4 regions of the Streptomyces kurssanovii genome follow, and region 3 is predicted to be linked to each of the others. Evidence: riboswitches for the same ligand, from Rfam matches in the RefSeq annotation. Region 3 holds a riboswitch; each other region holds the start of a gene.
The links. A riboswitch is a leader RNA that binds a small molecule or an ion and turns the genes downstream of it on or off. The one in region 3 is predicted to bind cyclic di-AMP.
Positions count from the first base shown of each region.

Region 1: another riboswitch for cyclic di-AMP. It lies ahead of AB0K36_RS27410 (C40 family peptidase); the one in region 3 lies ahead of AB0K36_RS11965 (transglycosylase family protein).
Region 2: another riboswitch for cyclic di-AMP. It lies ahead of AB0K36_RS25020 (M23 family metallopeptidase); the one in region 3 lies ahead of AB0K36_RS11965 (transglycosylase family protein).
Region 4: another riboswitch for cyclic di-AMP. It lies ahead of AB0K36_RS28110 (LysM peptidoglycan-binding domain-containing protein); the one in region 3 lies ahead of AB0K36_RS11965 (transglycosylase family protein).

Region 1 is NZ_JBFAQK010000053.1:16,837-24,467, forward strand. It holds gene AB0K36_RS27400 (ATP-dependent Clp protease proteolytic subunit) at 1-545, shown strand, start outside; gene AB0K36_RS27405 (hypothetical protein) at 553-861, shown strand; cyclic di-AMP (ydaO/yuaA leader) riboswitch at 1,198-1,360, shown strand; gene AB0K36_RS27410 (C40 family peptidase) at 1,364-1,840, shown strand; gene AB0K36_RS27415 (LysE family translocator) at 1,877-2,506, opposite strand; gene AB0K36_RS27420 (LysR family transcriptional regulator) at 2,590-3,534, shown strand; gene AB0K36_RS27425 (ATP-binding protein) at 3,598-4,029, opposite strand; gene AB0K36_RS27430 (8-amino-7-oxononanoate synthase) at 4,240-5,385, opposite strand; gene bioB (biotin synthase BioB) at 5,531-6,709, shown strand; gene AB0K36_RS27440 (adenosylmethionine--8-amino-7-oxononanoate transaminase) at 6,702-7,631, shown strand, end outside.
Region 2 is NZ_JBFAQK010000042.1:49,779-57,409, forward strand. It holds gene AB0K36_RS25005 (globin domain-containing protein) at 1-31, shown strand, start outside; tRNA gene AB0K36_RS25010 (tRNA-Met) at 121-194, shown strand; gene AB0K36_RS25015 (PP2C family protein-serine/threonine phosphatase) at 452-1,555, shown strand; cyclic di-AMP (ydaO/yuaA leader) riboswitch at 1,809-1,965, shown strand; gene AB0K36_RS25020 (M23 family metallopeptidase) at 1,977-3,020, shown strand; gene AB0K36_RS25025 (aldo/keto reductase) at 3,149-4,093, shown strand; gene AB0K36_RS25030 (PrsW family intramembrane metalloprotease) at 4,112-5,488, opposite strand; gene trmB (tRNA (guanosine(46)-N7)-methyltransferase TrmB) at 5,560-6,357, opposite strand; gene lhgO (L-2-hydroxyglutarate oxidase) at 6,572-7,631, opposite strand, start outside.
Region 3 is NZ_JBFAQK010000012.1:60,850-68,480, reverse strand. It holds gene AB0K36_RS11975 (cytochrome P450 family protein) at 1-1,025, shown strand, start outside; gene AB0K36_RS11970 (transglycosylase family protein) at 1,167-2,156, shown strand; cyclic di-AMP (ydaO/yuaA leader) riboswitch at 2,510-2,647, shown strand; gene AB0K36_RS11965 (transglycosylase family protein) at 2,652-3,335, shown strand; gene eno (phosphopyruvate hydratase) at 3,644-4,939, shown strand; gene AB0K36_RS11955 (FtsB family cell division protein) at 5,065-5,547, shown strand; gene AB0K36_RS11950 (DUF501 domain-containing protein) at 5,605-6,135, shown strand; gene AB0K36_RS11945 (Ppx/GppA phosphatase family protein) at 6,156-7,097, shown strand; gene AB0K36_RS11940 (VOC family protein) at 7,143-7,631, opposite strand, start outside.
Region 4 is NZ_JBFAQK010000056.1:18,749-26,379, reverse strand. It holds gene AB0K36_RS28115 (hypothetical protein) at 5-247, opposite strand; gene AB0K36_RS28110 (LysM peptidoglycan-binding domain-containing protein) at 1,355-2,236, opposite strand; cyclic di-AMP (ydaO/yuaA leader) riboswitch at 2,239-2,399, opposite strand; partial or broken gene AB0K36_RS28105 (cellulose binding domain-containing protein) at 2,831-5,531, opposite strand; gene AB0K36_RS28100 (glutamate-cysteine ligase family protein) at 5,737-7,215, opposite strand; gene AB0K36_RS28095 (helix-turn-helix domain-containing protein) at 7,367-7,631, opposite strand, start outside.

The DNA.
Region 1 (7,631 bases), on a different contig from region 3:
TGGCCGAGCGGATCGTCTTCCTGGGGACCGCCGTCGACGACACGGCGGCGAACGACGTCATCGCGCAACTCCTGCACCTCGAGTACGAGGCTCCCGACCAGGACATCTGTCTGTACATCAACTCCCCGGGCGGGTCGCTGAGCGCCATGTCCGCCATCTACGACACGATGCAGGTCGTCATGTGCGACGTGGCGACCACCTGCCTCGGCCAGGCCGCCTCGACGGCGGTCGCCCTGCTCGCCGCGGGCGCTCCCGGCAAGCGCATGGCCCTGCCCGGCGCGCGGATCGTGATGCAGCAGCCCGCGTACGAGGAGCCGTTGCGCGGGCAGCCGTCCGATCTGGAGATCCACGCCGCCGAGTTGTTGCGACTGCGCGAGCAACTCGCCTCGATGCTGGTGCGCCACACCGGCAACGACCCGGACCGCATCGCGGGCGACCTGGAGCGGGACAAGATCTTCGACGCCGCCGCGGCGCAGGAGTACGGCCTGATCGACCATGTCGTCACGAGCCGCAAGCTCTCGGCCGTGCCACGCACGGGGAGGTGAGCGCGGGATGCTGCCGCCCGAACTGCCGCCGCTGCCGGCACTGACCCGCGCCGAGGCCGAGTTCGTCGACACCTACCTCGAAGTCGTCGACCTGCTCGGCAGGATCAACCCCGCCCGCACCACCCACACCTACGGAGCCCTGCGCGCCGCGCAGGCGCTCGTCGGGCGAGCCGCCGCCCTCAAGGACGCCCTGACGCTCATGCACATCCGGGGCGAGAGCGAGGTGTACACGCACACACTGACGGAGGCACTGCGCGTCCTCGACGGCGAGCGCAGGACCGATCGGCTGACCATGCCGCCGCTTTCCACGAGTTGACGGACGTTCCGGTGCCGCCCGCCGACACGGCGCGGCGGCTCCCGTACCCCGTTCGGTGGAGTTCGGCCCAAGTTGTCGCACTGCCCCGGACTTGCGTCGGCGGGACCACCGATCTGGCGCAATCGGGCGCTTCAACTGCTGGTACGGGACGGGACGGGAGCGAGGAAAAAGGGGTCCGACAGGCCTGCCCACCCGAAAGGTCCAGTCGTGATCAGCTTCACAAAAGCCGTTTCAGCTCGGAAATCGGACATCGGTGGGTAACGATCCGTGGGACGACAAGCCCCCGCCACCTCGACGGGGCGGTCCGGGCGGACGCTGAATCCTGCCGCCGCGCCGGATGTCTGGTCGACGGAATTGCATCGGCAGGAGTGGAGGACCCAGCAGTACGGCGTGACCGGCGATCCCGGCCACGCCTTGGGGTGAAGCCGCCGCGGCGGCCGGGCGTCTTCGCCGTCCGAACCCGACAGGTCACCCTTCACAGGCGGCTGACGAAGGGTTGCGCATGACCGCGCAGATGCATCTCCCGCACCTGTTCTCACGGGCGGGCGCCGTATCGGCACTCACGATCGCCGCCGTCGGCGGCACACTTCTGACCCCTGGCAGCGCTGCTGAAGCGCATGCGATCAGCAGCCACGCGAGCAAGGCGCTCAAGGTGGCCGCCTCGAAGAAGGGCTCGCCGTACCGGTACGGCGCCACGGGTCCGTCCCGCTTCGACTGTTCGGGGCTGACGCTCTATTCGTACAAGAAGGCGGGCAAGAAGCTGCCCCGCACCGCCCAGCAGCAGTACAACCGGACCCGCCACATCTCCGCTTCCCATCGGCAACGCGGTGACCTGGTGTTCTTCCATGCCGGCGGTGTCGTCTACCACGTGGGGCTCTACGCCGGGAACGGGAAGATCTGGCACTCGCCCAAGACGGGTGACGTGGTCCGGCTGGTCAAGATCTGGACGAAGAGCGTCAAGTACGGCCGCGTGCGCTGACGTACCGCCAGGTCCCGCCGGGGTCCTGGACGGATGTCAGTGCGCCGTCGAGCGGATCAGCAGGGCCGCGCCGAGCGTGGTCAGCGCGCCTCCCGAGACGCCTTCGACGGCGCGGGCGGTCCGCGGCCGGCGCAGCCACCGGCCGAGCCGGTCGACCAGCAGCGCCACCGCCGGGAACCACAGCAGCGCCAGCAGCACGACCGTGCCGGCGAGCAGCAGCGTGCGCGGCAGTACGGCCGCGCCGTCGGGAACGAACTGCGGGAGCAGACTCAGGAAGAGCACCGGCGCCTTCGGGTTGAGGACGTTGGTGAGGAAGCCCTGCCGCAGTCCGCGTCCGACGCCGTGCGGGGCCGCGTTCCGCGGATCCGCCGGGTCAGGCTGCGGGCGCAGTGCGGCGTGCAGCGACCGGACCCCGAGATACAGCACATAGGCACCGCCCGCTGTCTGCAGGGTCCGGTAGAGGACGGGCACCGTGGCGAGAGCGGCGGCGAGCCCCGCCACGGCCAGCGCCGTGTGGACGAGCAGCCCGCCGGCCACTCCCACCGCGCAAGCGACACCGGCGCGGCGTGAGGCGACCGCGTTGCGTACGACGACGGTGAAGTCGGCGCCGGGCATGGCGACCATGCCCGCGGCGACCCCGATGAAGGCGATCAGCTGTCCGTCCATGCGTACCAGCGTGGAGGCGCCCGGGCCTTAACGTGTACTTGGACTTTCTGCGGGGAGGCCTGAAGCAACGCTTAAGGGGTGGCATGTACGACCCGATCCGGCTGGCGGCTCTCGTCGCCGTGGCGGACGCCGGTTCCATCACCCGGGCCGCCGCCCGGCTCGGATACACGGCGCCGGCGCTCTCGCAGCAGATCGCCAAGCTGGAGCGCGAGGCCGGGGCCGTTCTCCTCGTGCGCTCGCACCGCGGCGCACGGCTGACGGCGGCCGGCGAGCTGCTCGCGGAACGCGCCCGCCGGGTGCTGGACGAGATGGACCGGGCGCGCCATGAGCTGGCGGGGCTCACCGGCCTGGCCGGCGGCCGCCTTCGGGTCGGCACGTTCACGACGGTCGGGATCCATCTGCTGCCACCCGTGCTGAGCGCCTTCCGCCGCGCGCATCCGGACGTGGAACTCACCGTCGCGGAGTACAAGCCGCCCGGCGGGGTCACGGCCGTGGCCACGGGCGAGGTCGATGTGGCACTGACCCATGCCTATGAACCGGCCGAGCCGGCCGCCACGCCGCAGGGAGTGGTGGTGGAACCCCTCCTGGTGGAGGAGTTGGTGCTCGTGACCGCTCCGGGGCATGTACTCGCGGGCGGTTCCGGCCGGCTGCCCGTGGGCGAGCTGGCGGGCCAGCCGCTGATCAGCAGCGCGCCGTCGCATCCGCCGCGCAAGGGGGTGGAACGCGCACTCGCGAGCGCCGGCGCCACACCGGCCGTGGTCTGCGAGTCACCGGGGTACGCCCTGGTGTGCGCGCTCGTCAGCGCGGGACTGGGGGTGGCCGTCGTGCCGGAGATGGTCGCCTCGATGGCCCCGACACCTTTGCGGGTACGGCAGTTGGAACCTGCGGCCTTCCGCAGGACGATCTCGGTGGCCCACCGGGGCGAGGAGTCGGGTCCGGCCGTGCGGTCGCTGCGGGCGCTGATGCGGGGCGCGTTCGCAAGGGCGGGCAGCAGGACCCGGTCCGTCCACGAGGCAGGGACTCTGTGAGCCGGGGGCTGTGAGGCAGGGGCTCTTCGAGCCAGGAGCTCGGGTTCCGGGCGGGCGGAGCGGTCAGCTCTGCACGGGGACCGACCAGGGCAGTGCGATCCAGACGGTCTTTCCGCCCTCCTCCGTGGGCGTGACGGTCAGCCGGCCGCCGTACTCCGCGGTGAGCGTACGGATGATGACCATGCCGCGCCCGTTGTCCTGCCGGACGGCGGCGGGCAGCCGCTGAGGCCAGCGCGGATGGCTGTCGGTGACGCCGATGCACAACTGCTCGTCGCGCTCGAGGCGCAGATCCACCGTGAACGTCGGGGACTGGCCGAACGTGTGCTGTACGGAGTTGGTGGCGAGCTCGGAGACGATCAGCTTGACGGTGTCGACGGTCTCGGCGTCCGGCTCCAGTCCCCATTCGCACAGGACGTCCGTGACATATCTCCGGGCGGCGGAAACCGACGCCGGATCGCTCGGCAGAGTGGCGGATGCTTCTTGGTGGTCTGCCATGGCGGCGCTGTCCCTTTCCCACCGCGGCCGGGCTCCGACTCGTAGCGGATGAAACGCGGGAACGGCCACGGATTACGCTTCTGCGTCAGAGTGCCACTTATCGTCCGTGAGGGGCGCCGATCCACCGAGATACGTACATTTCTGTCGCTCGATGCGGTGAACTCTGCTACGACAGACCGTTTTTACGGCCACCGCCCGCGGCCTGGCGGCTCAACTGCCCGGTGCGGTCCGGATGATCGTGGAGAGCGCCGTGCCGATCTGCCGGTCGGTGAGATCCGCCCTGGCTGTCAGCCGGATCCTGGAGATCCCGTCGGGTACGGACGGGGGCCGGAAGCAGCCGACGACGAGTCCGGCGGCCCGGCAGTCCGCCGCCCAGCGCAGCGCCGCGTCCGGGGAGGGGGCCTGCACGGAGACGACCGCCGCGTCCGGGCGGGCCGAGGTCAGCCCGGCGTCGGTCAACCCGCGGTGCAGCGTCGCGGCGACCTCGCGCGCCCGTCCGGCGAGCCCGGGTTCGTCGCGCAGCACCCGCACACCCGCGAGTGCCGCCCCGGCCGCCGCCGGGGCGAGGCCGGTGTCGAAGATGAAGGTGCGCGCGGTGTTGATCAGGTGGTCGATGACGCGGGCGGGTCCGAGGACCGCACCGCCCTGGCTGCCCAGCGACTTGGAGAGCGTCAGCGTGGCGACGGTCCCGGCCTCGCCCGCGAGCCCGGCGGCGTCCAGGGCGCCGCGGCCGCCGGCACCGAGGACGCCGAGCCCGTGGGCGTCGTCGACGAGGAGCCCGGCGCCGTGCTCACGGCAGACGTCGGCGAGGCCCCGCAGGGGTGCGGCGTCGCCGTCGACGGAGAAGACCGAGTCGGTGACCGCGAGGGCGCGCCGGCCCGGGTGGGCCTCGAGCGTCTTGCGTACGGCCTCGACGTCGGTGTGCGGGACGACCGCCGTCTCCGCACGGGAGAGCCGGCAGCCGTCCACGATGGAGGCGTGGTTGCCCGCGTCGGAGACGACGAGGGCGTCACGGCCGCTGAGCGCGGTGACCGCGGCGAGGTTCGCCGCGTAGCCGGAGGACAGGACGAGGGCGGCCTCGAAGCCGCAGAAGTCGGCGAGTTCACGCTCCAGTTCGGCGTGCAGTTCGGTGCTGCCGGTGACGAGCCGGGAACCGGTCGCCCCGGCGCCCCACCGGCGGGCGGCCCGTACGGCGCCTTCCGTGACCTCGGCGCGGCGGGTGAGGCCGAGATAGTCGTTGCTCGCCAGGTCGAGGAGGGCACTGTCGGCGGGGCGCGGCCGGAGGGTGCGGACCAGGCCCGCCCGCTCGCGGCGGCGCGACTCCTCGTCGATCCAGTCGAAAGGATTCCTCGGCATGGCGGTCCGGTCCTTTTGTAGGCAGCGGACAGACCCTAGCCGGGCGGGCCCGGGTATCGGGTGTGGCCATGCACACACCTCAAATCGTGGGTGTTGTGGGCTTCCTCCTTGGCCGGGACGTGTGCGGTAGGCCAGGATCGGCGCCATGGACCTGCTGAACACACTGGTGGAGAAGGGGCTGCGGCGCGAGCTGCCGACCCGCGAAGAAGCGCTCGCCGTGCTGGCGACCTCCGACGACGATGTGCTCGATGTGGTGGCCGCTGCCGGCAAGGTGCGCCGTCAGTGGTTCGGGCGGCGGGTGAAGCTCAACTATCTGGTCAACCTCAAGTCCGGCCTGTGCCCGGAGGACTGCTCGTACTGCTCCCAGCGGCTCGGGTCGAAGGCGGAGATCCTCAAGTACACCTGGCTGAAGCCCGAGGAGGCCTCGGAGGCCGCGGCTGCCGGTGTGGCCGGCGGCGCCAAGCGGGTGTGCCTGGTCGCGAGCGGGCGCGGTCCGACCGACCGTGACGTGGACCGGGTGTCCAGGACCATCGAGGCGATCAAGGAGCAGAACGAGGGCGTCGAGGTGTGCGCGTGCCTGGGCCTGCTCTCCGACGGCCAGGCCGAGCGGCTGCGCGACGCGGGCGCCGACGCCTACAACCACAACCTGAACACGTCCGAGGGGACGTACGGGGACATCACCACCACGCACACCTACGCGGACCGCGTCGACACGGTCAACAAGGCGCACGCCGCCGGTCTGTCGGCCTGCTCCGGCCTGATCGCCGGCATGGGTGAGAGCGACGAGGACCTGGTGGACGTCGTCTTCGCGCTGCGGGAGCTCGACCCGGACTCGGTGCCGGTGAACTTCCTGATCCCCTTCGAGGGGACGCCGCTCGCCAAGGAGTGGCACCTCACGCCGCAGCGGTGTCTGCGCATCCTCGCGATGACCCGGTTCGTCTGCCCGGACGTCGAGGTGCGGCTGGCCGGCGGGCGCGAGGTGCATCTGCGTTCGATGCAGCCGCTCGCGCTGCACCTGGTCAACTCGATCTTCCTCGGCGACTACCTCACCAGTGAGGGCCAGGCGGGCAAGACCGACCTCGAGATGATCGCGGACGCCGGTTTCGAGGTGGAGGGCTCGGACACGACGACGCTGCCGGAGCACCGTGCGGCCGGCGGCGGCTGCGGCTCGGTGTGCGGCGACGGCGACTCGGGAGGGTGCGCCTCGGAGGCGGCGGAGGCGAAGACGACCGCCGCCCCGGCGGGTGAGGCGTCCGCGGCGCGCACGGATCTGGTGGCGGTGCGCCGCCGGGGAGCCGGGACGGACCTCGCGCCCAATGCCTGAGTTCGGCCCCGAAGAGCTTCGCGCGCTGGACCGGGCGCACGTCTGGCACCCGTACGGTCCGATGCCGGGCCGCAGCGACCCGCTGGTGGTGGAGTCCGCCTCCGGCGTGCGGCTGCGGCTCGCCGAAGAGGTGCACGGGCAGCGTGAGTTGGTCGACGGCATGTCCTCGTGGTGGTCGGCCGTCCACGGGTACAACCACCCGGTGCTGAACGAGGCGGCGACCGCGCAGCTGGGCCGGATGAGCCATGTGATGTTCGGCGGGCTCACCCATGAGCCCGCCGTGCGGCTCGCGGCCCGGCTGGTGGAGATCACCCCGGAGCCGCTGCGGCACGTCTTCCTCTGCGACTCGGGCTCCGTGTCCGTGGAGGTCGCGGTGAAGATGTGCCTCCAGTACTGGCGTTCGCTGGGCCGCCCCGCCAAGCAGCGGCTGCTGACCTGGCGCGGCGGCTACCACGGCGACACCTGGCAGCCGATGTCGGTGTGCGACCCCGAGGGCGGGATGCACGAGCTGTGGCAAGGGGTGCTGCCCCGCCAGCTCTTCGCCGAGGCGCCACCCGCCGACTACGAGGAGTCGTACGCACGGGGTCTGCGGGACCTGATCGCCCGGCACGCGGACGAGCTCGCGGCTGTGATCGTCGAGCCGGTCGTGCAGGGCGCGGGCGGCATGCGGTTCCACTCCCCCGAGTATCTGCGGGTGCTGCGACAGGCCTGCGACGAGCACGGCGTGCTGCTCGTGTTCGACGAGATCGCGACCGGCTTCGGGCGTACGGGCACGCTGTTCGCGGCCGGGCACGCGGACGTCGCACCGGACGTGATGTGCCTGGGCAAGGCGCTGACCGGCGGCTATCTGACGATGGCCGCGACGCTGTGCAGCTCGAAGGTGGCCGAGGGCATCTCCCGCGGCGAGGTCCCCGTACTCGCC
Region 2 (7,631 bases), on a different contig from region 3:
CGGGCCCGACCTCTGGCTCGGTCAGGAGTAGCCGGCGGCGGAGGTTTTCCGGCCTTCGCCCGGCGCCCCTCGTCATTGGTACGGATCTTGCTCTGCATGGCGTAAGGTTGTGTTCACCGACGCGGGGTGGAGCAGCTCGGTAGCTCGCTGGGCTCATAACCCAGAGGTCGCAGGTTCAAATCCTGTCCCCGCTACTGATGACACCGGCCCGGTGGTCGATCGAGAAGATCGACCACCGGGCCGGTGGCTTTTCCGCAGCGCCACGACCGTCGCCCGGTCGGGCGACCGGAAGTCGCCCCGCGGCGCGTCGGCCTTCAGCCTGAGGGGGGCGCGGTACTGTCCGCAGCCGTCAGCGGACCCGGTAGGACCCGGCAGGAGACCACCTTTGGGCCAGGAGTGGCGAGATCAGGGCGGCGCCAGAAGAGCCCCGTGGTTCGTCCGCGCGTTGCCCATGGCGATGATCGTCGGCGGGGTGGTCTTCGACGTACTGACCCCGCCCCGGTTCACCGCCGTACCTCTTTATGCCGCCGCCCCGCTCGTCGCGGCGCCTGTCCTGTCATGGCTGGCGACGCTGCTGACCGGGATCGCCGCGGTTCTGGCCCTGAGCATCCTCCATGCCGTCAACCGGAGCTTCTTTCAGATCACGGTGCTCACCGAGACGACCACGGTGGTCACCGTCGTCGCTCTCGCGCTGTTCATCAACATTCTCGTGCGGCGCAGCGGTGAGCGGCTCGCCTCTGCCCGGGTGATCGCGGAGACCGCGCAGCGGGCGGTGCTGCCCGCGCCGGCCGACCGGATCGGCGGTCTGCACATCGCCGCCCGGTACGAGGCGGCGCAGGCGGGCGCGTTCATCGGCGGCGACCTCTTCGCGGTGCAGGACACGCCTCACGGCGTGCGCCTCCTGGTCGGCGATGTGCGGGGCAAGGGGCTGGGGGCGGTGGGGACGGTGGCCGTGCTCATCGGCGCGTTCCGTGAGGCCGCGGAGCAGGAGCGCTCCCTGGAGGGCGTGGCGCAGCGGCTGGAGCGAGCCCTCAAACGGGAGGGCACCAGGCGGGAAGGGCTGGACGCCGTGGAGGGGTTCACCACCGCGGTACTGGGTGAGATCCCGCGCGGCCGGGCCCTGGTGCGGCTGGTGAACCGGGGGCATCCCGAGCCGCTGGTGCTGCACGCCGACGGGGCTCTGGACGTCCTCGCGCCGGCGCAGGCGGCGCTGCCGCTGGGGATGGGTGACCTGGCGGCGTGGCCCGACCGGGCGGACGAGTACCCGCTGCCCGACGGGGCGACGCTGCTCCTCTACACGGACGGGGTGACGGAGGCGCGGGACGCGCGCGGCGTCTTCTACGACCCGGTGGAACGGCTCGCCGGACGTCTCTTCCCCGGGCCGGCGGAGCTGCTGGACGCGCTGGTCGACGACGTACGCCGGTACACCGGCGGCGGTTCGAGCGACGACATGGCACTGCTGGCCGTCGGCAGGCCGGCGGAGGGGCAGCCGGAACGGCGCCGGACGGTGCCGGTGGTTCCGCCGGAGCCGGGCGGCCGCGACAGGTCCGCGTGACATCACGCGCCCGATGGAGGCGGTGTGCACGCTCCGTAGTCGAAGGGGAGCCGTCCGCAGAGCATGTGATGCCCGATCAGAATCGTGACGCCCTCCGGTGTTTGATCAACTCGCCCGGTTCCGGCCGATTCTGTCCGGGTAAGTCCCGGCCGAAGTCGTTAATGATCACCCGGAACAGCTTGGAATCCGGCCCCGCCGTCTATTAACGTTCGATAACGCAGTGCGGTCGTCCCAGCCGTCGCAGAGGCGGCGCCGTGCGCACGTGCCGAATCCCGCAAGGGAACCGGGGAACCACTAATTGGGGTGAATCGGTCACCCTTTGCCGCTCAGTCCGCGGTCGAGGGCGCCCGTAGGAGACCTTCCTGCTCCGAACCCGTCAGCTAACCCGGTAGGCGAGAAGGAAGGAAAGGAGTACGCCTTCGTGGCGTCCAACATGCCTGCCCCCGAGGCCCGCTTCGCGTCCGAACGTTTCAGTGCCGACGCCCCCGAGCGGACCTGGGAGGAATGGAACCCCACAGAGGACTCCGTCCGCCCCGTGCGCGGCCGGCACCGTGTCATCAAGCAGCGCGGCGGAATCGCCCGCAGCTCCACGGTGCTCGGAGTCGGCGTCATCGCCGCGGTCGGCGCGGGTGGCATAGCCACCGCGCAGGACAAGCCGGCGGTCTCCATCTCCCTTCCCGATTCCATCACGGACAAGCTTCCTGACGCCAAGTCACTTCCCGGCGTGGGATCCCTGATCTCCGACTCGGACGACTCCGACGGCGACGTGCAGGCGGCGCCGCTCACCGCCGCGACCACGGTCGCCGACGCCGGTGCCGGCCAGGCACAGGCCGCCGGCTCCGGCGAGGCCCTGCGCGCCCGGATCCTCCAGCAGGCCGAGCAGCAGCAGGCAGAGGCCGACGCCGAGGCGAAGGCGGCCGCGGAGGCGCTCGCCGCCGAACAGGCGGCGGCCGCCGCCGAGAAGCAGCAGAGCGCGGCCGAGGCCAAGGCCGCCGAGGAGAAGCGCAAGGCGGAGGAGGCCGCGCGGGCGGCGGCGGAGGCCGCGCGTCTCGCCGAGCTCGCCCGGAGCTTCTCCCTTCCCACCTCCTCCTACACGATCACCTCCACCTACGGTGAGTCCGGCGCGATGTGGTCCTCCGGACAGCACACCGGCCTGGACTTCGCCGCACCGACCGGGACCCCGGTCAAGGCGGTGCACGGCGGCACGGTCAAGTCCGCGGGCTGGTCCGGCTCCTACGGCTACCGCATCGTCCTCGAACTCGAGGACGGCACCGAGGTCCTGTACGCCCACCTCTCCTCGATGACGGCGAGCGCGGGCCAGCAGGTGTCCACCGGCGAGACGATCGGGCGCGTCGGCGCGACCGGCAATGTCACCGGCCCGCACCTGCACCTCGAGGTGCACACCGCCGGCGGCGTCGGCATCGACCCGATGGCGTGGCTGCGCGACAAGGGCCTCACGATCTGATCCCTGCCCGGTACGGGTCGCAGTTCCTCCCGTGCCGGGCACATCCATGTCTCCGGCAGTCCTGGCGCACACCCCCCGACGCCGGGGCTGCCGGAATAGCCGGTACGGGCCCGGCCGTTGATCACCGCATGACCTCTCTGCGCACCCTCGGTTCCTCCGGCCTGACCGTCTTCCCGCTCGCTCTCGGCGGCAACGTCTTCGGCTGGACGGCCGACGAGGCGCGGACCTTCGCGGTCCTCGACGCGTACACGGCCGCAGGCGGCAACTTCGTCGACACCGCCGACAGTTATTCCTCGTGGGCCCCCGGGAACGAGGGCGGCGAGTCGGAGACCCTCATCGGCAAGTGGCTCGCGGCCCGCGGCAACCGCTCGGAAGTCGTCGTCGCCACCAAGGTCGGCGCCCATCCCCGTCACAAGGGCCTCTCCGCCACCACCATCAAGGCGGCCGCGGAGGAGTCGCTCACCCGGCTGGGCACCGACCACATCGACCTGTACTACACACACTTCGACGACCCGTCCGTGCCCGTCGAGGAGATCATCACCGCCCTCGACCAGCTGGTGAAGGACGGCAAGGTCCGCGCGATCGGCGCCTCCAACATCAGCACCGAACGGCTCCAGGCGTCCCTGGCCTTCTCCGAGCGGGAGGGCCTCGCCCGGTATGCGGCGCTGCAGCCCCACTACAACCTGGTCTCACGCCACACCTACGAGGGCGAACTGCAGGACACCGCCGCCCGCGCCGGCCTCGCCGCCGTCCCCTATTACGCGCTCGCTTCCGGCTTCCTCACCGGCAAGTACCGGCCCGGCACCACGGTGGACAGCGCCAGGGCCCAGGGAGCGTCCAAGCACCTCGAATCGGAGCGGGGGCTGAAGGTCCTCGACGTGCTCGACAGGATCGCGCAGGCCCGTGGCGTGGAGATCGCGACCGTCGCCCTGGCGTGGATCGCCGCGCAGCCGACCGTGGCCGCGCCGATCGCGTCCGCCCGCACGGTCGAGCAGGTGCCGGCCCTGGTGGCGGCAGCCGACCTGGCCCTGACGGACGGCGAGCTGGCCGAACTGACCGCCGCGTCCGCCTGAGCCCGCGCCGGCGCGGAATCAGTAGCGGTAGGGGTTGTAGCCGCTGTAATCGCGGTGCGGCGGCGGCAGCGGCATCCGGGCGGTGGCCTGGGCGGCGTAGGCCAGCGAAGGCCCCGCCACCTCCCTGCGCTGCCACAGATGGTGCAGCAGCTCCTGCTCGCGCTCCACGAAGTCCGGACCCGCCGCGCCCCGGTGGGCCCGGTGACGCAGGAAGGCGAGCGTCGTCGCGAACGCCTCGTACTCCGACACGGCGTGCCCGGCCGCCGGGCCGTACGCCCGCCGGGCGAAGTCCCTGGCCACGGTGCGCGCCCGCATCGACGACAGGGCGCGGGGCTCGGCAGCGGACATCCAGCCGGCCGCCGCGTACGCCGGGAGCTCCTCCGAGACCGTGCGCAGCTCACGCTGGCGGGTCCATATCGACAGCCAAGTGAGCAGCGCGAACACCGGCACCATGAACGCCCCGTACACGGCGTAGAAGCCCCACGGGCCGAGCATCGACGCCGAGCCGTTCCACAGGGCGTGCATGCCCATCGCGAGCGCCAGGCCCAGCAGCGGCAGCGCGATGCGCCGGAGCCGCCGGTGCCGGCGCGCACCCAGCGCGGCGACACCGAAGCCCAGGCCGGTGAGCACGGTGAAGAGCGGATGCGCGAACGGAGACATCACGATGCGTACGAAGAACGTCGCGGCGGTCACGGAGGCGAAGCCGGAGGTGCCTATCGCCTGGTCCTCGCCGAAGGCACTGCCCAGGTAGAGGATGTTCTCCGTGAAGGCGAAGCCGGTGGCGGTGAAGCCGGCGACCACCACGCCGTCCACGATTCCGGTGAAGTCCCGTCTGCGGAAGACGAAGAGCAGCAGGATCGCGGCGGCCTTCGCGCTCTCCTCGACGACCGGCGCTATCACCGTCGCCCCGAGGGTGTCGGCCGACACCGGGTCGGCGGTCGCCGTCGCTATCCAGCGGGTCGCGAAGGTGTTCGCGATGATCGCTATCAGCGCGGCGGCGAACGCGCCCCAGGCGAAGGCGAAGAGAAGATTCCGCCACGGGCCGGGCTCCACACGGTCGAGCCAGCGGAACGCCGCCAGCAGCAGCGGGACCGGCAGCGTCGCGAGACCGAGACCGACCAGGAAGCCGTGGGTGCCGGTCTGCTCGCGCACGAGCACCAGGATCACCAGAGCGCACAGGGCGAGCAGGGTGACCACCGCACCGGCGCGGAAGGCCCGGCTGCGCCAGATCCTCGACGCCGCCCGCGGCCGGTAGCGCCGGCGCGCGGGCGCGGGCACCGCGGTCAGCAGCGCGTCGACATGCTCCTGCTCACGCGCGGGCAACACGGGGTGCGGGGGCACCGCCGGGCGCTGCGGCGGGTGCTCCGGTGGTTGCTGCGCGGACGAGTCGGACACCCGTCGACCCTAACCACGAGCACCGACAACTGGCGACGGCGCGTCGGACATCGCGGGCGCCACCGCGCGGTTCAGGCCTGGGGCGTGACCCGGCGGAACAGCAGATCGCGGACCTTGTGACCCTTGTCCAGGCCCTGACCCTCGAAGCGGGTCAGCGGACGGAACGCGGGCCGCGGCGCGAAGCCGCCGTCCTCCTGGGTGTTCTCGAAATCCGGATGCGCCGACAGCACCTCGAGCATCTGCTCGGCGTACGGCTCCCAGTCGGTCGCGCAGTGCAGGATCGCGCCCGGAGCGAGCGGCCCGGCGGCGAGGGTGAGGAAGTCCGGCTGGATCAGCCGGCGCTTGTGGTGCCGCTTCTTCGGCCACGGGTCGGGGAAGTAGACGCGCATGCCGTGGAGCGAGCGGGGCGGCAGCATCTCCCGCAGCAGGATGATCGCGTCACCGTTGGCCACCCGGATGTTGGACAGGCCGTTCCGTTCCGCGAGAGCGAGCAGATTGCCCTGCCCGGGGGTGTGTACGTCGACGGCGAGGATCCCGGTCCCCGGGTCGTCGGCAGCCATCTGGGCGGTCGCCTCGCCCATGCCGAAGCCGATCTCCAGGACGACGGGCAGCCCGCCGAACATCTCCTCGAGGTCGAGCACCCGGTGCCCGTCGATGTCCAGGCCCCACAACGGCCAGAGCCGCTGCAACGCGTCCTCCTGCCCGGCGGTGACCCGGCTGCGCCGCGGCTGGAAGCTGCGGATACGACGCTCGTGATGCGAACCGGCCGGGTCGGCGGCGGGGCCGCCCGGGAAGCGCGGCTCGCTCTTGGCGCGGATGAAGTGGCGCGGGGCCTCGGGGCTGGGGTCGGGATCACGGAACTCAGACACAGTGATGCCGATTCTACGAGGGCGCGATCGGGCGGTGCGCCGGCGTGGGCGGCCCCACGGTGACGGGAGGGATCAGGTCATGGAGCGGCACGGGCCGGTCCGCGCCCCGCCACCCGCCTGGAAGCTTCGACGAGGCGGCGGCCGTCCGGCCCCGCCGCGTCACCGGGCAGTGCCCCTGCCGTCACATCCGCCGGCGATCGGGCGTCACCGGGCGTCACCTGGCGGCGCGGGGACGCGAGGGCGACAGCGCGGTGAGCGCGCGGCGGGCGACCTCGCGGCCGATCGGGAGCGAGGCCGTCGCCGCCGGAGACGGGGCGTTCAGTACGTGCACCGTCCGCGGGGCCTCGCGGATCAGGAAGTCGTCGGCAAGCGTCCCGTCGCGGAGCACCGCCTGCGCGCGCACGCCCGCCGGCGCCGGGCGCAGGTCGCCCTCCGTCACCGCCGGCAGCAGGCGGCGGACCGCCGAGGTGAACGCCCGCTTGGACACGGAGCGGCGCAGCTCCCCGGCCCCGTACCGCCAGTGCCGCCGGGCGATGTGCCAGGAGCCGGGCCAGCCGAGCGTGCCCGCCAGCTCCAGGGGACGGACGGCCGACCAGCTGTAGCCCTCGCGGGCCAGCGCCGGGACGGCGTTCGGGCCGACGTGGACGCCGCCGCCGATGCCGCGGGTGAGATGGACGCCGAGGAACGGGAAGGCCGGGTCGGGCACCGGGTAGACCAGCCCGCGGACGAGACCGGGGCGGGCCAGGTCGTAGTACTCCCCACGGAACGGGACGATCCGCATACCCGGGTCGTCGCCCGCGAGCCGTGCCACCCGGTCGCAGTGCAGCCCGGCGCAGTTGACCAGCACCCGGGCCCTTACGACCGTGCCCGAGCGTGTCCGCACCGCGACGCCCCACGGGCGGCGGTCGACGGCGGTGACCTCCTCGCCGTACCGCACCTCCGCACCGGATGCCGTGGCGAGCTGTGCGGCCACCGCGCCGTAGTCGCAGATGCCGGTCGTCGCCACATGGATCGCGGCGAGCCCGCGGACCTCCGGCTCGTACTCACCGATCTGCGCCGGACCCAGCTCGCGCACCGGAATGCCGTTCTCCCGGCCGCGCTGGACCAGGGCATGGAGCCGTGGGAGCTCGTCCCTGTCCGTCGCGACGATCAGCTTGCCCGTGACCTCGTGGGCGATGCCGTACTCCGCGCAGAACTTGACCATCTCGGCCGCGCCGCGCACGGCGAACCGGGCCTTCAGCGAACCGGGCCGGTAGTAGATCCCGCTGTGGATC
Region 3 (7,631 bases):
CCAAGGGGAAGACGGGCATCCCGGGCGAGCGCAAGGCAGAGCTGATGACGCATCTGCTGAACATCGACCCGCCGGACCACACCCGGCTGCGCCGGCTGGTCTCCAAGGCGTTCACCCCGCGCCGTGTGGCCGAGTTCGCGCCGCGGGTGCAGGAGCTGACGGACCGGCTCATCGACTCCTTCGCGGAGAAGGGGGAGGCGGACCTGATCCACGAGTTCGCGTTCCCGCTGCCCATCTACGCCATCTGCGACATGCTCGGCGTCCCGCGCGAGGACCAGGACGACTTCCGTGACTGGGCGGGGATGATGATCCGCCACGGGGGCGGCCCCCGCGGCGGCGTCGCCCGCTCTGTGAAGAAGATGCGCGGATACCTCGCGGAGTTGATCCACCGTAAGCGCGAGGAGCCGGGGGACGACCTCATCTCGGGACTCATCAAGGCGTCCGACCACGGCGAGCACCTCACCGAGAACGAGGCCGCGGCGATGGCCTTCATCCTTCTCTTCGCCGGTTTCGAGACCACCGTGAACCTCATCGGCAACGGGGTGTACGCGCTGCTGCGCAACCCCGGCCAGCGCGAGCGCCTCCAGGCCTCGCTCGCCACGGGCGAGAGCGAACTGCTCGCCACCGGTGTCGAGGAACTGCTGCGCTACGACGGGCCGGTGGAGCTCGCGACATGGCGGTTCGCCACCGAACCGCTCACCGTCGGCGGGCAGCGGATCGCGGCCGGCGACCCCGTACTCGTCGTGCTCGCGGCCGCCGACCGCGACCCCGAACGCTTCGATGCGCCGGACACGCTCGACCTGTCCCGGCGTGACAACCAGCATCTGGGGTACGGGCACGGCATCCACTACTGCCTCGGCGCGCCGCTCGCCCGCCTCGAGGGGCAGACCGCGCTCGGCACGCTGCTCCGCAGAATGCCTGACTTGCGGCTTGCGGGAGATCCGGCCGATTTGCGGTGGCGTGGGGGACTCATCATGCGTGGATTGCGCACTCTGCCCGTTGAGTTCACACCGCAAACAAACTGACGCTGCGTCAATTCTGTGACTTTCACGTGATCTCCGCTGCATCGACTTGTGACTCGCGTTCGAATACGGCTACGTTCACCGTCGACTCGGCATGCAACAGCAGGCCGCAGGTTTCCCAGCTGTCACGCGAAAGGCAACCGCATGCTCTCCGGGAACGGACGACACCGCCGACCCCGCCAGGCTCCGGCCCTCATCGTCGCGGCAGGGGTGACCGGTTCGGCCATCGCCATTCCGCTGCTCGGCGCGGGCTCCGCCTCCGCCGCGGACGCGAGCACGTGGGACCGTGTCGCGGAGTGCGAGAGCGGCGGCGCCTGGAGCGCCGACTTCGGCAACGGCTTCTACGGCGGCCTCCAGTTCTCCGAGGAGACCTGGGCCACGTACGGCGGCACCGCGTACGCGCCGAGCGCCGACCTCGCCAGCCGTTCGCAGCAGATAGCGGTCGCCGAGAAGGTGCTCGCCGCCGAGGGCCCGCAGGCGTGGCCCGCCTGTGGTCCGCTCGCGGGGCTCGTCGACGACGGCACGGACACCGGTGTCGACCCCGGCATCCTGCCGCTGCCGCAGCAGAGCGAAGCGCCGGCCGCCGAGCCGTCCGAGGACGCCTCCGGCGAGGACGCGCCGACCGGCGCCACGGACAGCGGGACCCGCGAGGGCTCTTCTGACGGTTCCGGCAGGACCGGTGGAGCGCCGGAGGGCACGGACACCTCCGAGCCGTCCGGTGACGCCGGTGGCGCGCCGGACTCCGCGGACGAGGCCACCACCGCTCCGGACGCTTCCGGCCCGGCCGAAGGGGCCGCGGGTTCGGCTCCCTCCGACGACGCGACGAGCGGCGGCGGCAAGCACCGCGGCGCCCCCGCCGACAACGAGGCGGAAACGGGCAATACGGAAGAGGGTCGCGAAAGTGGCCGTCATGCCTCACGCGGTGACAGTTCCGGCCGTAACGGCGTCGATGAGGCAACGGGCCCCGACGCCTACACCGTTCAGCCCGGCGACAACCTGTGTGACATCGCCGCCGAGAAGGACGTGCCCGGCGGATGGCCGGCGCTCTACGAGGCGAACGAGGAGACCGTCGGGGCCGACCCGGACCTCATCCTGCCCGGCCAGAGCCTCGATCTGGGCCTGAACCGAGGCTAGTTCGTTTGGGGTTTCGCGGGCTTATGTCCGTTGTGTGCGAGTGAGACAAGCATCTCTTTGCTGCAACTGGAGCAAATCCTCCCGCGAATTCGCCCACTCCGCCCCTCACCTGCGAAAACGGACATGTGTACGTGGCCGGTTCGGGCGATTTCTCCCCGATGTTCGACTTTGAACATCGGGGAGTCGTGTGTCTACCGTCTGAACCGTTCGCCATCGCGGGCACCGTCGACCGATACGCCGAATCCTGCCGTCGGTCGGGGGGAACAGTCGTCGCTCAGAGCGCCGAAGGCAGGAGCGGGGGACCCAAGGTAAGTGCCGGGCCCGTGGGCCGAGATCGCGAGAGGCCGACCGTACGTCGAGGTCGGCCGGACCGTGGAGACCGGCGGAACGGAACCGGCTGGGGGTGAAGACCGCGCGTCAGTGACGTGCGGCCGGGCAACTCACAGGCCCGAACCCGACAGCTCACCTCGCAGGCGTCGGTGAGGAGATAGCTCCATGCTGCGTTCTTCCGGCAACGCCAAGCACCGCCGCGCTTCCAGGGCGACCCGTATCGCCGCCTTCGTCGGCATCACCGGTGCGGCCGTCGCCGCCCCGCTGCTCGGCGCGGGCACCGCCTCCGCCGCCACCGCTTCCGAGTGGGACGCCGTCGCCCAGTGCGAGTCCGGCGGCAACTGGTCCATCAACACCGGCAACGGCTACTACGGCGGCCTGCAGTTCTCCGCCTCGACCTGGGCCGCGTACGGCGGCACCGCGTACGCCGCGACCGCCGACCAGGCGTCCAAGTCCCAGCAGATCGAGATAGCCGAGAAGGTCCTGGCCGGCCAGGGCAAGGGTGCCTGGCCGAGCTGCGGCGTCGGCCTGTCCAGCGCGTCCTACGACGGCGGCTCCGCCGAGGCCGAGCCCACGCAGCCGGCCCAGGAGCGCGCCGAGGTCCCCACCACGCGCTCCGAGCGCGCCGAGGCCCCGGCCAAGAAGGCCGAGAAGCCCGCAGCCGCTCCCGAGGCCAAGGCCTTCAAGAAGGGCGACGGCGAGTACAAGGTCAAGGCCGGTGACACCCTGAGCAAGATCGCCGAGGCCGAGAAGGTCAAGGGCGGCTGGGAGAAGCTCTTCGAGCTGAACAAGGACATCGTCGAGGACGCCGACGTGATCCACCCGGGTCAGCAGCTCCACCTGAGCTGACCTTCCTCCTCCCACGGTCCGGCGGTCGTGGGAGGCCACCCGTTCCTGGACGGGACCCGAGCACCCCGGTCCGGCGCGCCTTCCCCCGTACGCGCCGGGCCGGGGTCCGGTCCGTTCAGGGGCCGGGGCCCGAATGCCGGTTACCCGCAGGTAGATACCGCCCTGTTTGTCCGGCCTCAAGGGTCTTGATGCCCTTTTTCGTCCCAGGGGGCGGGCATCGGCCGGCCTTTGCCCCCGAGGCGGTTAGGCTCTTGCCGCAAGGCCAAGCAGACCTCTGCACTTTTTCTCGCGTCACATCCCAGAAGGAGATGCTCGTGCCGTCCATCGACGTCGTCGTAGCCCGGGAAATCCTGGACTCCCGAGGTAACCCCACGGTCGAGGTCGAGGTTGGCCTCGACGACGGCAGCACGGGTCGTGCTGCAGTTCCGTCCGGCGCCTCCACCGGTGCGTTCGAGGCTCTCGAGCTTCGCGACGGTGACCAGAACCGCTACCAGGGCAAGGGTGTCGAGAAGGCCGTCCTCGCCGTCATCGAGCAGATCGGCCCGGAGCTCGTCGGCTACGACGCCACCGAGCAGCGGCTGATCGACCAGGCGATGTTCGACCTGGACGCCACCCCGGACAAGTCCTCCCTCGGCGCCAACGCCATCCTCGGCGTCTCCCTCGCCGTGGCCCACGCCGCCTCCGAGGCCTCGGACCTGCCGCTCTTCCGCTACCTGGGCGGTCCGAACGCGCACCTGCTGCCCGTTCCGATGATGAACATCCTGAACGGCGGCTCGCACGCCGACTCCAACGTGGACATCCAGGAGTTCATGATCGCGCCGATCGGCGCCGAGTCCTTCTCCGAGGCTCTCCGCTGGGGCACCGAGGTCTACCACACCCTCAAGAAGGTCCTGAAGCAGAAGGGCCTGTCCACCGGTCTCGGCGACGAGGGCGGGTTCGCGCCGAACCTCGACTCCAACCGCGCCGCCCTCGACCTCATCCTCGAGGCCATCAAGGAGGCCGGTTACGCCCCGGGCAAGGACATCGCGCTCGCGCTCGACGTCGCCGCGTCCGAGTTCTACAAGGACGGCTCGTACGAGTTCGAGGGCAAGTCCCGCTCGGCCGCCGAGATGACCGAGTACTACGCGGAGCTCGTCGACTCCTACCCGCTGGTCTCCATCGAGGACCCGCTGTTCGAGGACGACTGGGCCGGCTGGCAGACCATCACCGAGAAGCTCGGCGCCAAGGTGCAGCTCGTCGGCGACGACCTGTTCGTCACCAACCCCGAGCGCCTGGCCCGCGGCATCGAGGAGAACGCCGCGAACGCCCTGCTCGTGAAGGTCAACCAGATCGGTTCGCTGACCGAGACCCTCGACGCCGTCGAGCTCGCCCAGCGCAACGGCTTCAAGTGCATGATGTCCCACCGCTCCGGCGAGACCGAGGACGTCACCATCGCCGACCTGGCCGTCGCCACCAACTGCGGTCAGATCAAGACCGGTGCCCCGGCCCGCTCCGAGCGCGTCGCCAAGTACAACCAGCTGCTGCGCATCGAGGAGATCCTCGACGACGCCGCGGTGTACGCGGGCCGCAGCGCGTTCCCGCGGTTCCGCCTCGCGGACCAGTAGGCGCGGCAGCTACGAAGGCTGATCGTCCCGACGATCAGCGGCTGACGCCCTGTCGTACGTACGTCCCCGGCCGCGGTCCCGTACCGTGTCCGGGGACGTACGTGTGTGAAGGGGAGGCGAGAGGCATGGCACGCACGCCGGAGGCGGACCGGTTCTCCACCGCGACCAGGCTGCGGCTGCTCGGCGAGCAGACCGCCGCCCGTGTCTACCGGTCCCAGAACCGCCGCCAGGCCCGCCGCTCCCGCCTCACCGGACGCGCGGCCTTCCTCGCCCTCGTCGTCTGCTCGCTCGTCGTCGCACTCGCCTACCCGATGCGCCAGTACGTCTCGCAGCGGGCCGAGATCGCCGAGCAGGAACGGCTGATGGACGAGGCCCGTACGAGCGTCGAGCAGCTCAAGGACGAGAAGGCGCGTCTGAAGGACGACATGTACATCCGGCGCCTGGCCCGCGAGCATCTGCACTACGTCCTGCCGGGGGAGACCGGATACACCATGATCGACCCGGAGGCCGCCGAGAAGCAGCACGAAGAGGGCGGTGCGGCCGACCGGCCCTGGTACTCGAACGTATGGAACGGCGTGGACAGCGCCGACGGCACGCAGCACAGGTAAGCCCCCGCCGCACAGGTAGACCCAGGCAGCACAGGTAAGTCAGCGAACAAGGCAGGCATGGAAACCCCTCCTCCCACCACCGAACCCACCGAGCCCACCGACGCGGACATCGCCGCGTTCAAGGACCAGCTCGGCCGGCCCCCGCGCGGTCTGCGCGCGATCGCGCACCGCTGCCCCTGCGGGCAGCCCGATGTCGTCGAGACCGCCCCGCGGCTCCCCGACGGCACCCCGTTCCCGACGCTGTACTACCTGACGTGCCCGCGGGCGGCCTCCGCGATCGGCACGCTCGAGGCGAACGGCGTCATGAAGGAGATGACCGAGCGCCTGGCGGCCGATCCCGAACTCGCCGCCGCCTACCGGGCGGCCCACGAGGACTACATCCGGCGCCGTGACGCCATCGAGGTGCTCGAGGGCTTCCCCAGCGCCGGCGGTATGCCGGACCGGGTGAAGTGCCTGCACGTGCTGGTCGGCCACTCGCTGGCGGCCGGCCCCGGCGTGAACCCGCTGGGCGACGAGGCGATCGCGATGCTGCCGGAGTGGTGGGCCAAGGGGCCGTGCGTGTCGCCCTGTGTGACGCCCGAAGCCTGATCACAGAGGAGACCGCCGACATGACCCGCGTCGCCGCGATCGACTGCGGCACCAACTCCATCCGGCTCCTGGTCGCGGACGTCGACCCGGCCACCGGGAAGCTCGTCGACCTCGACCGCCGGATGACCATCGTCCGGCTGGGCCAGGACGTCGACCGCACGGGCAGGCTCGCCCCGGAAGCGCTGAAGCGGACGTTCGACGCCTGCCGTGAGTACGCCGCCGTCATCGAGGAACTCGGCGCCCGCCGCGTCCGCTTCGTCGCCACGTCCGCGTCGCGCGACGCGGAGAACCGCGACGAGTTCGTCGCCGGCGTGCTCGACATCCTCGGCGTGGAGCCGGAGGTGATCACCGGTGACGAGGAGGCCGAGTTCTCCTTCACCGGCGCCACCAACTCGCTCCACGGCCGCTCCGACGTCGAGCGCCCCTATCTGGTCGTCGACATCGGCGGCGGCTCCACCGAGTTCGTGGTGGGCGAGGAGCACGCCCGCGCCGCCCGGTCCGTCGACATCGGCTGCGTACGGATGACCGAGCGGCACGCGCCGAGCAGTCCGGCGACGCCGGAGCAGATCGCCGCGATCACCGCGGACATCGAGGCGGCGCTCGACGACGTCGAGAAGACCGTGCCCATCCGGCAGACGCACACCCTGGTCGGACTCGCCGGCTCCGTGACCACGGTCGCGGGCATCGCGCTCGGCCTCCAGGAGTACGACTCCGAGGCCATCCACCACTCGCGGATCTCCTACGAGCAGGTCGAGGAGGTCACCACCATGCTGCTGAACTCGACGCACGACGAGCGCGCGGCGATCGGCGTGATGCACCCCGGCCGCGTCGACGTGATCGCGGCCGGGGCGCTCGTCCTGCTCACGGTCATGCGGCGGACCGGGGCCCGCGAGGTGGTCGTCAGCGAGCACGACATCCTCGACGGCATCGCGTACAGCGTCGCGGCCGGGACGAGGGACTGAGTCAGGGTCAGGACGTCACCACAGGGACGACGGACCGAGTCCGCGTCAGGACGTCGGGGCCGGGGACGGGGTGAGCACGACGAACTCCGCCCCGGCCGGGTCGTTGCACACCGCCAGCCGGCCCACGCCCTCCGCGTCCTCGGGGCCCATCGAGACCGAGCCGCCCTTCTCCCGTACGAGGGCGACCGTGGCGTCGCAGTCCGCGGTGCCGAAGACGGGGTGCCAGTACGGCCGGTTCTCGCCCGACGAGAACATCTGGGGGACGGCCATGATGCCGCCGAACATCCGCTCGGCCGGCTGGTCCTTCGGCGTGACCATCGTGTACGTGCCGCCGTCGCCGGGGAGTTCCATGTCCTGGCCGGACCAGCCGAAGACGGTGCCGTAGAAGGTCTGCGCGGCGGTCGAGTCGGTGGTGTAGAGCTCCACCCAGCCGAGGCTGCCCGGGGCGTCGGCCAGTTGGATGCCGGGGTACGAGCCCGGCTGCCAGACCGCGAACTGGGCGCCTTGCGGGTCGGTGAGCTGCGCGAACCGCCC
Region 4 (7,631 bases), on a different contig from region 3:
GCGGTTACGGCCAGACGAAGTCGTCGGGCGCGCCCGGCCGCCCCGGGAGACCGGGAAGCGAGGGCAGGGAGGGCCACACGATGTCGTCCGGCAGGTCCGGCGGCGTCGGCCAGACGAAGTCGTCCGTGGAGGCCGGCGCCGTCCGCGGCGCCTCGGCCGCCTGCGCCGGGGAGGCCAGCAGGATGCCGCCCAGGAACGCGGCGGCGACGGCGGATGCGGCGGCGGTACAACGGGTGGCACGGGACATGGAGGGTCTCCATTCGTGAGTACGGGTGCGGCGTACGTTCCGTTCCGGTGTCCTGTGGCGGCCGGTCCGTTGCTGCCGTCCGGCGCCTGACATGAGGTAATCACCGGGAGGGGCCGGCTGTCCGTATTCAGCCAGGCCAGGAAGCTGCACGGCAGGGAGTTGCCTGGCGCCGCCGGGCGCGCGCGCCGGATCGCGGGGCGCGCCCCGCGCGCCTCTCGTACTCCTGTGACCTGCGCCTTTCGGCCGCACGGCCCTGGTACTCGGTCCGTCGGCGGCGTGTTCGCGCCGCACCCCGTCGACATCGGCGCGGACACATCAACGCGCCATCGTCCGCCGGAGCCGTCGCCTCCACGATGGCACACGGCCCCTCGGGAGCCGCTCGAGAGCCACTCGAGCCGCCTCCGGACAGCCGCGACCGCGGTTCCGGGCGCGGCCGGTCGCTTCCCTCCCAGCCCGGTCGCCCCCGCCGGCGCCCCGGCTCCGGACCGCGGCCGGACGCTGCCCGTCCGAGGCCGGACGCACCCGCCGGTGCCACGGTTCCGGGGCGGGCCCGGTCGCTGCCCGACCGAGGCCGGCCGCACCCCGCCGGTGCCACGGTTCCGGGGCGGGCCCGGTCGCTGCCCGACCGAGGCCGGCCGCACCCGCCGGTGCCACGGTTCCGGGCCGAGGCCGGTCGCACCCCGCCGGTGCCGCGGTTCCGGGCCGAGGCCGGACGCTCCCCGCCGGTGCCGCCCGCGCCGGCCTCCCGGTGGCACGCGGGCGCCCCGTGCCGCGCGGCGCTCTCACCTCACCGGCGGACGCCAGGTAGGCGGCTGGACGACGAGCCGGCCAGTGCGAACGCCGATGCGGCACGCGCGGACGGGTTCGCCGTCCTGTGCCGCACGCGCGGACGGCACGCACGGGGCGGCACGAGCCGACGGGCACGTGCGGGGCGGGCACGTAGGGGGCGGCCCGTGCGGGCGGACCCGTGCGGGCGGGCACGTCGTCCCATGCGGCGCACGCGCGCAGTTCCGGGCACGCCACAGGCCGGTGCCCGGGACGCCGTAGGGCGTCCCGGGCACCGGCCCGTCAGGTGGAGGCGGCCGATCAGCCGCCGCTCGGGTCCCGTCAGTAGGGGCCGTTCACGTTGTCGATCGAGCCGTACCGGTCGGCGGCGTAGTTGCACGCGGCGGTGATGTTGGCGACCGGGTCGTACAGGTCGAAGGACGTGCCCTCGACGTGGTAGGCGTCGAAGGTGGGCTGGATGACCTGGAGCAGACCCTTGGAGGGCGTGCCGTTGATGGCGTTGATGTCCCAGTTGTTGATGGCCAGCGGGTTGCCGGAGGACTCACGCATGATGTTGCGGTGGATGCCTTCGTAGCTTCCCGGGATGCCGTGCCGGCCCATGATGTCCAGCGACTCGCGGATCCAGCCGTCGAGGTTGTTCGCGTAGGCCGGCTTCGCGGGGGCAGCGGCGGCCTTCGCCGCCGGGGCGCTCTTGCGCTCGGAACGGTCCGCGCGGGCGGTGTCGGCGGCGCGCTCGGAGGTCTCCGCCTCTTCCGCGGCCTTCGGGGCGGCCTTCGCCTTGGCCTGCGGCTTCGCCTTCGGCTCGGCCTCGGCCTTGGCCTTGGCCTTGGCGCCGATCGTCAGCTCGAGCCCGGGGTGAATCAGCGCCGGGTCCGCTCCGACGGCCTTCCGGTTGTCCTTGTAGAGCTGCTTCCAGCCGCCGTTCAGGGAATGCTCTTCGGCGATCTTGTAAAGCGAGTCACCGGCGACCACGGAATACGTGACGGTGCCGGCCTTCTGCGCGACGGCCTGCGCGGCCGCGGCGACGGTCGTGGCGGGGGCCACAGCCCGCTCCGCCGCGACGGGGGCCGCCACGGGTGCCGCCTGAGCAGCGGTGCCGCCGATGAGCGGCAGGGCGAGCGCGGCGCCGCCCGTGCCGGCTGCGACGAGTCCGCGGGTCAGTGAACGGGACTTGGGACGACGGTGCTTACCCTTTGCGGGCATGGCGAATTCCTCTCCGTCGCCTGCGAGGTGAGCTGTCGGGTTCGGGCTGGAGATGCCCGGCCGCAGGTGAATGCGGCTTAACCCCGAGCCGTTCCGGATTCCGGTTCGGCGACTTACCTGGTTCCCCCGCTCCTGCCGTACGTGAAGTGAGTGCGGTTGCGGTTTCCGGACGGCGGCAGGATTCGGCGGTCCACCCGGATTGACGGTGACCGTAAGCGAGAGCGTCCCCGCGAAACAAGTGCCGAATTCCACACCACAATCCGAATGGGGCCTCCATGGGCGGATTTTCAATTTGTCAGTTCCGCGTCAAGGAACTCAAAGCCCTTCGCGGGAAAGGGAAGTACCGCTTCCGGGATCTTCGCCCCGGCCGTCGGCCGGGTGACCGACATCACGGGCTCTCCGTGCAACCGTCCGGACCGCCATAGCGTCGCAAGAACGCCAACTCGCAACAACAAGACTCAATTGGACTTAACGAGTAAGACGGTAAAACAAGCCATATTGGACATCAGGCGTCGAACGCGCCCTCCGGCGAGGCCGATCGGTCACGGGTTCCTGGCCGGCACGCCCGCCGGCCAGGAACCGGACCTCATCTCCTCAGCTCCCTGTGGTGCAGGTCTCACCACCCGAGGCGAACGCCGCCGGTGCGGTGTTGCGGCCCGACCAGCTGCCGGTGAATCCGAACGACACCGACGCGCCGGCGGCCACCTTGCCGTTCCAGGAGACGTTCTCGGCCGTCACCTCGGCGCCGCTCTGCCGAGGGGCGGCGTTCCACATCTGACCGACCTTCTGCCCGTCGGGGAAGCTCCAGCGCAGCTGCCAGCCGTCCAGGGCGGCGCTGCCCGTGTTGGTCAGCGTCACATCGGCCTGGAAGCCGCCGGACCACTGGTTGGTGATCTTGTAGGTGACCGAGCATCCCGCGCCCCCGGGCGGGTCCGGGTCGGGGTCGGGCCCGGGATCGGTACCGCCACCGTCCGACGACTCGCCGTACTGGATGCCGCGCCCGTTGGTCGACACGTACACCCGCCCGTAGACCCGCGGGTCGCCGGTGATCGAGGCGCCGGTCCAGCCCCACTGGTGCGCGTCGTCGTTGATCCGCGTCCAGTCGGCGCCGCCGTTCGTGGACCGGAAGATGCCGCGCACCCCGCCGATCTTCGCGCTGACGAAGACCGTCTGGTACGAGGCGCCGGGAGCCGCCTTGCCGAAGCCCACGGCGTCCGCCTGCTCGACCCCCTCGACCCTCCGGAAGGTCGCGCCCGAGTCGGTCGAGTGCCACAGCCCGTAGGTCCCCGAGGCCGTGCCGCCCGCGAGCCATACGTCGCCCTCCAGGCCGGGCACGGCCTTGAAGCGGACGTTGCCCTCCTGCGGCAGACCGCTCGACGCCCTGGCGGTGAACGTGGCGCCGCCGTCCTGCGACACGTAGAAGGTGCCGGCCTTGTACCCGTAGAACTTCTTCGGGTTCCGGCGGTCCGACTCGACCGTCGCGCCGGCGGGGATCCCCGTGGACGGCTTCCACGAGTTGCCGTACCCGGTGGTGTGGTGCACTCCGGTGCCGTCCGGGCTCCAGACGAAGCCGCTGCCGTCCGCGGCGGCGGCGACCGTGCCTCCGCCCGTCACGCCCGAAGGCTGGGAGGCCTGGAACCAGTTGGCCCCGTTGTCCGTGGAGAAGCCGATGTGCGGGGCGGCGTCGGCGTTGCCGACCCGTACGACCGTGGCCGGCGCCGCCTCCGCGAAGTCCAGGCTCGTGGTCGACGAGAGGTTCGGCGAGGTGAACATCAGAGGCGGCACGGCGTCGAGGTCGGTGTGCCGGAAGCCGCCGATGTCACCGAGGGCGCTCAGCAGCGGCGCACCCGACGGCGGGCTCACCAGGTCGTTGACGGCCGTCTCCTCGAGCCCCTTCACCATGGGCGTGATGGTGATCCGGCCGCCGGAGTCCCAGGTCCGCAGATTCTCGGTGCCGTAGACGGTGGCTCCCGTGCCGTACATCATCCGGTCCGAGTCGAACGGGTCGATCTCCAGCGCCTCCGTCATCCAGCCCAGCTTGGGCGTGACCTCGGGAGGGGACGGGTTCGCGCCCCAGGAGAGCCAGGGCACGGACGAGACGTCCTGCGTGTAGCGGAAGGAGCGGTCGGGGTAACTGGTGTAGTCCCACGCCCTGGTCCAGGTCTCACCGCTGTCCGTGGAACGGAAGATCTGCGTGTCGGGCCACCAGGAGCTGTAGGCCGTGGCCATCAGGGTGCCGGGCCGCTGCCGGTCCACGCTCAGCCCGCTGAAGCCGGAGTAGGTGTCGGCCTCGGCGGTCGGGCTGGTGTCCTTCCACTCGCCGGTCGCCGTGTCGTAGCGCGCGATACGGCCCTTGGCCCCGTCGTACGGGCCGCCGGTGTCGCTGAGGGTCAGATGGAGATGGCCGGTCGCGGAGTCGAGGACGCCCTTGTGGGCCAGATAGCCCGTGGGCTGTCCGGCGATCCGTGACCAGGTGGCACCGCCGTCCGTCGAGCGGTAGACGGTGTTCTCCTTGTCGGCGACCCCGACGTAGATGTCCTGTGTGGCACTGCCCGCCCTGCCGGAGCGCTCGTCGAAGGTCACCCATACGACGCCCTGGTTGTCGTTCGCGTAGCCGCTGGTGTCGGTCGGATCCTGGGCGTAGTTGCCGGGGTTCGGGAAGGCGGTCACCTTCGACCAGGTCACCCCCCGAGTCGGTGGACCGCCAGAGCCCGTGGCCGCTGGGGGCCCCGAGATAGAGCACGGAGTTCTTGTTGGGGTCCACCGCGAGCCGCTCGCCCATGCCGCGACCGGGCATGTTGCCGCCGAGCTTGAAGGGCAGGGTGGTGGCCTGCCAGCTGGCGCCCCGGTCGGAGGAACGCAGGACGGCGCCGTTGGTGGGGTCCCAGCTGTTGGTGTACGTGCCCACCGCGGCGTACACCTTGTCCGGGTCCACCGTGTCGGAGGCGAGGCTCACGACCCCGGTCCAGCCCCATCGGTCCCAGTCGACCCAGTCGAGCAGGGGGGTCCACTCCTTGCCCGCCTCGTTCCAGCGGTAGGCGCCGCCGATGTCGGTGCGGGCGTACGCGAGGTCCTTCTCGGAGCGGTTGAAGACGATGCCCGGCACGAAGCCGCCGCCGTCGATGCGCACGTTCTTCCAGGTGTAGGTGTCCGCGGCCGTCGACACATCGGATGGTTCGGCGGCGGGGGCGGCTTCGCCCGAGCGTGCCGCGGCCGGGCTGCCTGCGGTGAACAGCCCGGCGGTCAGGGCGAACGCCGCCAGTAAGGCGGCGAGTGGTCTGGCGCTTCTGCGCACGGAAACGTCCTCTCCGAGCAGGACCGCCGAGGGCGGCGGTACGAGTGGTATACGGAGGTGGGAGCGCTCCCAATGCGGACGATGGTAGCGGGGTGAGCCCGGCGGGAGAAGAGTGGTGCAGCGGACTCATCCGATGACTGACGTTCCAGGGACCGGCGTCCACAACCGGCGCTTCACAGACCAGCACTCCAGAGAGCGCCGTCCTTCATTCCACGGGCCAGGTGTGCGCCGGCGCGTTCAGATGCATGTAGTCGATGTACTGCCGCGTCATCAGCCGCAGCGCCTCATGGTGGTCGACCCGCGAGGTGGAGTCGATGTGGTGGTACATCTCCGCCTGCCACACCGCGCCGTTACGGCCGGTGACACAGCGCTGCTCGATGATGCCGAGCAGCGGTTCCCGCCACGCCGAGTCCATGCCGGAGAGCTCCAGCCCCCGGTGGGCCATCGGGAGCAGCCGCCTCAGCACCAGCTCCGCCGCGGGGACCTCGCCCATCCCCGGCCAGTACAGGCGGGCGTCGATGCCGTGCCGGGCCGCCGCGTGCAGATTGTCCTCCGCCGCCTGGAACGACATGCGTGACCACACGGGCCGTTCCTCGTCGACGAGCGCGCGGGTCAGCCCGTAGTAGAACGCTCCGTTGGCGAGGATGTCGGCGACGGTGGGACCGGCCGGCAGGACCCGGTTCTCGACGCGCAGATGCGGTTTGCCGTGGGCGACGGCGTAGATCGGACGGTTCCAGCGGTAGATGGTGCCGTTGTGCAGGGTGAGCTCGGGCAGTTCGGGGACGTCGCCGCCCTCGAGCGTCGCGCGCGGGTCCTCCTCGTCGCACAGGGGCAGCAGCGCGGGGAAGTAGCGCACGTTCTCCTCGAAGAGGTCGAAGACGCTGTTGATCCACCGCTCGCCGAACCACACCCGCGGCCGGACCCCCTGCACCTTGATCTCCTCCGGGCGGGTGTCGGTGGCCTGCTCGAACAGCGGGATACGGGTCTCCCGCCACAGCTCCTTGCCGAAGAGGAACGGCGAGTTCGCCGCCAGCGCGACCTGCACCCCGGCGACCACCTGCGCGGCGTTCCAGTAGGCGGCGAACTCTCCGGGCGAGACCTGAAGATGGAACTGCGTACTCGTGCAGGCGGCCTCCGGTGTGATGGTGTCCGCGTAGGTGCGCAGCCTGTCGACGCCGTCGACCGCGATCCGCAGGTCCTCGCCCCGTGCCGCGAAGACCTGCTCGTTCAGCAGCCGGTAGCGCGGATTCTCCGACAGTGCCGCCTCCCCCACGTCCCGCTGCCGCAGCGTCGGCAGGATGCCGACCATGGCCAGGTGGGCACCGACCTCCGAAGCCCGGTCCTCGGCGTGGTTGAGCGCGTCGCGGATCTCCCGCTCCCAGGAGTCGGGGCCGCCCGCCGTCAGCGTCCGCGGGGGAATGTTGATCTCCAGGTTGAACCGGCCCAGCTCGCTCGACCAGGCCGGGTCGGCGATCGCCTCGAGGACGTCGGTGTTGCGCATCGCCGGCTCACCGGCCTCGTCCACCAGGTTGAGCTCGATCTCGAGACCCACCTGAGGGCGTTCGGACTCGAAGCGCGCCTCGCGCAGCATCTGCGCGAACGTGTCGAGGCAGCTCTGCATCTTTTCCCGGTACCGGCGGCGGTCGTCTCGGGTGAAGACGAGCGCCGGGACATCACGCCCCATGGGCCCTCCCCGGGTCTCGTCGGGCGGGCACGGCTTCCCCTTCAATGTCCCACTCCCCGGCCGCACCGACCAGCGGTGCGGGCCGTCACCCGGCGCCCGCGCCGGGTGACGGCCGGCTCCGCCGCCCGGGCCGGCCCGCGGGCCCGTCGCCTCAGCGTGGTGGGCCCGCCAGCAGGTCGTCGCCCAGCCGGGTCCTGCGGTGCAGCACCCGGACCCCTTGGCGGCGGGACGACAGCAGGCCCGCGTCACGGAGGACGGAGACATGGCGGCTCGCGGTCGAGGCGGCGAGCCCCAGCGCCGCGGCGATGCCCGTGGTGGTCATCGGACGGTCCAGTTGCCGCAGCAGCCGGGCACGGGACGCGCCGATCAGCTGGGCGACCGACGACACGGGGTCGGCACGCCGCGACCGGGCGAGC